Regions from separate parts of the Nonomuraea sp. NPDC059194 genome, predicted to be linked through region 2. Evidence: riboswitches for the same ligand, from Rfam matches in the RefSeq annotation. Region 2 holds a riboswitch; the other holds the start of a gene.
What was found. A riboswitch is a leader RNA that binds a small molecule or an ion and turns the genes downstream of it on or off. The one in region 2 is predicted to bind S-adenosylmethionine.
Positions count from the first base shown of each region.

Region 1: another riboswitch for S-adenosylmethionine. It lies ahead of thrC (threonine synthase); the one in region 2 lies ahead of ACFXJ8_RS27750 (aminotransferase class V-fold PLP-dependent enzyme).

Region 1 is NZ_JBHZBH010000015.1:31,362-33,743, reverse strand. It holds gene ACFXJ8_RS19700 (MoaD/ThiS family protein) at 1-118, opposite strand, end outside; gene thrC (threonine synthase) at 136-1,368, opposite strand; SAM riboswitch class I at 1,382-1,522, opposite strand; gene ACFXJ8_RS19690 (RNA polymerase sigma factor) at 1,582-2,142, opposite strand; gene ACFXJ8_RS19685 (trehalose-6-phosphate synthase) at 2,166-2,382, shown strand, end outside.
Region 2 is NZ_JBHZBH010000025.1:76,915-79,296, reverse strand. It holds gene ACFXJ8_RS27750 (aminotransferase class V-fold PLP-dependent enzyme) at 1-968, opposite strand, end outside; SAM riboswitch class IV at 1,016-1,131, opposite strand; gene ACFXJ8_RS27745 (TerC family protein) at 1,235-1,966, shown strand; gene ACFXJ8_RS27740 (cytochrome P450) at 1,966-2,382, shown strand, end outside.

The DNA.
Region 1 (2,382 bases), on a different contig from region 2:
GGTGGTCGGCGTCGAGCTTCTGCAGCACTTCGCGAAGCGTAGCGCCCTCGCCGCTCACCTCCGCGTTGCCGTCGGTGTACGTGCGCAGAATGGTGGGAATCCGCACCGAAACGCTCATGACTTCTCCCTTTCGTTTCAGACAGCCGCGCGGAACGCGTCGAGAGACGGCTTGATCACGGCCGAGGGCGTGGCGTCGTCGGCGATCGCGTCGAGCGTCTTGAGCCCGTCACCGGTGTTGAGCACCACGGTCGTCAGCGAGGGGTCGAGCTGCCCCGTGTCGACGAGCTTCTTCAGCACGCCCACCGTAACCCCGCCGGCGGTCTCGGCGAAGATGCCCTCCGTGGAGGCCAGCAGCTTGATCGCCGACACCACCTCGGCGTCGGTCACGTCCTCCACCGCCCCGCCGGTACGGCGTGCGATGTCGAGCACGTACGGCCCGTCGGCCGGGTTGCCGATGGCCAGCGACTTGGCGATGGTGTTTGGCTTGACCGGCTGGACCACGTCGTGGCCCGCCTTGAAGGCGCTGGAGACCGGCGAGCAGCCGAGCGCCTGCGCGCCGAAGATCTTGTAGGGGGTGTCCTCGACCAGCCCGAGCGCGACCAGCTCCTTGAAGCCCTTGTCGATCTTGGTGAGCTGCGACCCCGACGCCACCGGGATGATGATCTGGTCCGGCAGCCTCCAGCCGAGCTGCTCGGCGATCTCGTAGGCCAGCGTCTTGGAGCCCTCGGCGTAGTAGGGCCGCAGGTTGACGTTGACGAAGCCCCACTTGTCGCCGAGCGGGTCGCCGATGAGCTCGGAGCAGAAGCGGTTGACCTCGTCGTAGGTGCCCTGGATGCCGACCAGCTTGCCGCCGAAGACCCGCGCCATCGCGATCTTGGCCTGCTCCAGGTCGGCGGGGATGAACACGCAGGCCTCGAGCCCCGCGCGGGCCGCGGCGGCGGTCACCGCGCCGGCCAGGTTGCCGGTGGACGAGCACGACAGCGTGTGGAAGCCGAAGTTGCGCGCCGCCTCGACGGCGATGGCGACCACGCGGTCCTTGAAGGAGTGGGTGGGGTTGCCCGAGTCGTCCTTCACGTGCAGGTCGCGAATGCCGAGCGCCTTGCCCAGGTTGTCGGCCTTGACGAGCTTCGTCCAGCCGGGGTTCATGTTCTGCTTGCTCGCCACATCGACCGGAACGGGCAGCAGCGAGCGGTAACGCCAGATGTTGGCGGGTCCTGCCTCGATATCGGCGCGGGACACGGACCCGAAGGAGTAGGCCACCTCGAGCGGCCCGAAACACTCCAGACACGCGAAGCTGGGGCCGAGGTCGTAGCGCGCGCCGCACTCACGGCAGGACAGAGCGAGAGCAGGACCGAAGTCAAGCGACATGAAGCGAGGCCTTCCCTCATCTTCGTCTGCGACCACCTTGGCCACAGACCGGAATTGGCACCTGTCCCGGCCGGCCTCGTCACTTCACGAGCTCAGGTCCGGGAGGGTTGCCGGGGCTTCGCAGGGCCGGTCCCTCCACCCCTCTGGATGAGCAATATGAAGTTGTGGACATCACCATACCCGGCCGCGCCTCAGGCGCGGCCAGGCGTCTCACTAGCTGAGACGATATGTATCGCCCAGCGCGGCCTGAACATACTTGCGCGCCTGGTGGATCCGCGACTTGGCGGTGCCGAGCGGGATGCCGAGCTGCTCGGCCACCTCGTTGTAGTCGAGCTGGACGATGTCGCGCAGCACCAGCGCCTGGGCCAGGTCGGGCTTGTCGGCCTCCAGCGCCTCCATGGCGTCGAGCAGGTCGAGCCTCGACCCGGCGATGACGCTCACCCTGCGCACGTCGGGCTTCTGGACGGGCAACTCATCCGAGGTCTGCTCCGCCGACCTGCGCTTCAGCGACCTGTAGGTGGTGCGCGCGCAGTTGGCCGTCACGATGTGCAGCCAGGTGCTGAACCGCGCCCTGCCCTCGAACCGCCCGATGTTGCGGGCCACCGCGAGCAGGGTGTCCTGGCACGCCTCCTCGGCGTCCTGGTGATAAGGCAGGATACGGGCGCAGTGGCGCAGCACGTGGGGCTCGATCCGCCTCAGAAGCTCGCCGAGCGCGCGGTGGTCGCCGCCGGCGGCGGAACGGGCCAGTTCCTCGGTTACCTCATCTAGGGCCATAGCGAGATCCTATGTTCGGGGTCATGGTGGATGTTGTGAACAGCGTTCTTGTGGCTTCCAACCGTGGCCCTGTCTCCTTCACCGTTTCCGACGACGGCGACCTGACCATGAAACGCGGTGGCGGGGGCCTGGTCTCCGGGCTCTCGGGTGTGGTCAGAGACGAGGGCGTGCTCTGGGTGTGCGCGGCGCTGTCCGACGGCGACCGCAGCGCCGTACGGCTGGCTCCCGGTGGGCGGCTCG
Region 2 (2,382 bases):
TCGCGCACCCCCTCGACGGCGGCCAGCCCCTCACGCAGCCTGGCGATCAGCCGCTCCTCCTCGCGGACCAGCGGCGTCCATCCCGTCGCGGTCAGCGCGTCGCACGCGGCGGCCAGCGCGATCGCGCCCAGCACGTTCGGGGTGCCCGCCTCGTGCCGGGGCTCGGCGTCCTCGTGCCACTCGGTGGTCGCGTCGTCGAGCGTGCCCACCGACTTCACCGCGCCGCCGCCCTTGAGGTACGGCTCGCCGTCCGACAGCCAGTCACGCCGCCCGATCAGCACGCCCGCGCCGAACGGCGCGTACAGCTTGTGGCCGGAGAAGGCGACGTAGTCGAGGTCGAGCGCGGTCAGGTTGAGCTTGCGGTGGGGGACGAGCTGGGCGGCGTCGACGAGGATGCGGGCGCCGTGCCGGTGGGCGATGTGCGCGAGCGCGGCGATCGGCCACAGCTCGCCCGTCACGTTGGAGGCGGCGGTCACGACGAGCAGCTTGGGGCCCTCGATCGCGGCGAGCGCGTCGTCGGCCTGCCGTACGGCTTCGCCGGGGAAGGCGGGCGGCGCGAGGCGGACGACCCGCTGCCACGGCAGCAGCGACGCGTGGTGCTCGGTGTCGAAGACGACGGTCGTGGTGCCCTCGGGAAGGCACCTGGCCAGCAGGTTGGTGGCGTCGGTGGTGTTGCGGGTGAAGATGACCGCGTCGTCGGTGCGGGCGCCGACGAACGCGCGGACGGTGTGCCGGGCCTGCTCGTAGCGAGCGGTGGTCAGCTGGGAGGCGTAGCCCGCGCCGCGGTGGACGCTGGAGTAGGCCGGGAGCGCGGCGGCGACGGCGGCGCTGACCGGCTCCAGACAGGGCGCGCTGGCGGCGTAGTCGAGGTTGGCGTAGGAGACCAGGCGGCCACCCTTGACGGGCACCTCGAGGTCCTCGCCCAGCACCTTGACCTGCACGGGAATGGAGATCGTCGCAACGGACACGGCACAGCCCTTCCAGGGTTGTCGGACCCCTGGCCGTGGCGCATCGGAGCCCGCGCTTGCCCGCCACACCTCGTGACGGACCAGGTCTTCACCCGGGGCACCCCGCCGCGGACGCGAGGGTTGCCGGCCAGCAAGCCGGGGCTAAGCGCTGGCACTCATGACCTACGCCGGAACTATAACCGACACGGGGTGCCACTTCGCAAGCCGCGAACTTCTGGGGCGATCGACTCGTTGGGGTTGGGGACAGCGAACCAAGGAGGTACATGATGTTGGACTGGGTGGCAGACCCACAGATCTGGATCGGGTTCTTCACCCTGGTCGCCCTGGAGATCGTGCTGGGCATCGACAACATCATCTTCATCTCGATCCTGGCCGGTAAGCTCCCGCCCGAGCAGCGCGACAGGGCCAGGGTCCTCGGCCTGGCCGCCGCTCTCATCTCACGCCTGCTGCTGCTCCTGGGACTGTCCTGGGTGGTGCAGCTGATCGAGCCGCTCTTCACGGTCTTCGGGCACGAGATCTCGGGGCGCGACCTGATCCTCATCTTCGGCGGGCTTTTCCTGCTGGCCAAGAGCGTGCTGGAGATCGGCCACAGCATGGAGCTGAAGAGCACGGACGGCAAGGAGCGGAAGGTGACCTCGTTCACCTCGGTCATCCTGCAGATCATGGTGCTCGACATCGTGTTCTCGCTCGACTCGGTCATCACCGCGGTCGGCATGGTCAACGACCTGGGCGTCATGGTCGCGGCGGTCGTCGTCTCGGTGCTGGTGATGCTGTTCGCCTCGGGGCCGATCAGCAGGTTCGTCGACAGGCACCCGAGCATCAAGATGCTGGCGCTGTCGTTCCTGGTGCTGATCGGCGTCGTGCTCCTGGCCGAGGGCCTCGACCAGCACATCCCGAAGGGCTACATCTACTTCGCGATGGCGTTCTCGGTGATCGTCGAGATGCTCAACATCCGGATGCGGAGCAGGCACGCGAAAGCCGAATCTAATATGCAGTAGTGCGCTTTGATCCTTGGAATCCGGATTTTGTGGCCTCGCCGTACGCCGTCTATGACGAGCTGCGGCGCGAGGCGCCCGTCAGCTTCTTCGAGCCCACGGGGCAGTGGCTGATCGCCAGGCACGCGGACGTCAACGCGCTGCTCAGAGACCGCCGTCTCGGCCGGTCCTACCTGCATCTGGCCACGCACGAGGAGTTCGGGCGCGAGCCCGAGCCGGAGTTCCAGGAGCCGTTCTGGCGGGTGGTCAGGGCGGGCATGCTCGACGTCGAGCCGCCCGTCCACACCCGCCTGCGCCGCCTGGTGTCCAAGGCGTTCACGCCCCGCATGGTCGAGTCGATGCGGCCCAGGGTCCGCGCGATCGTCGAGGACCTGGTCGACGGCTTCGTCGAGAAGGGCGGCGGCGACCTCATCGCCGAG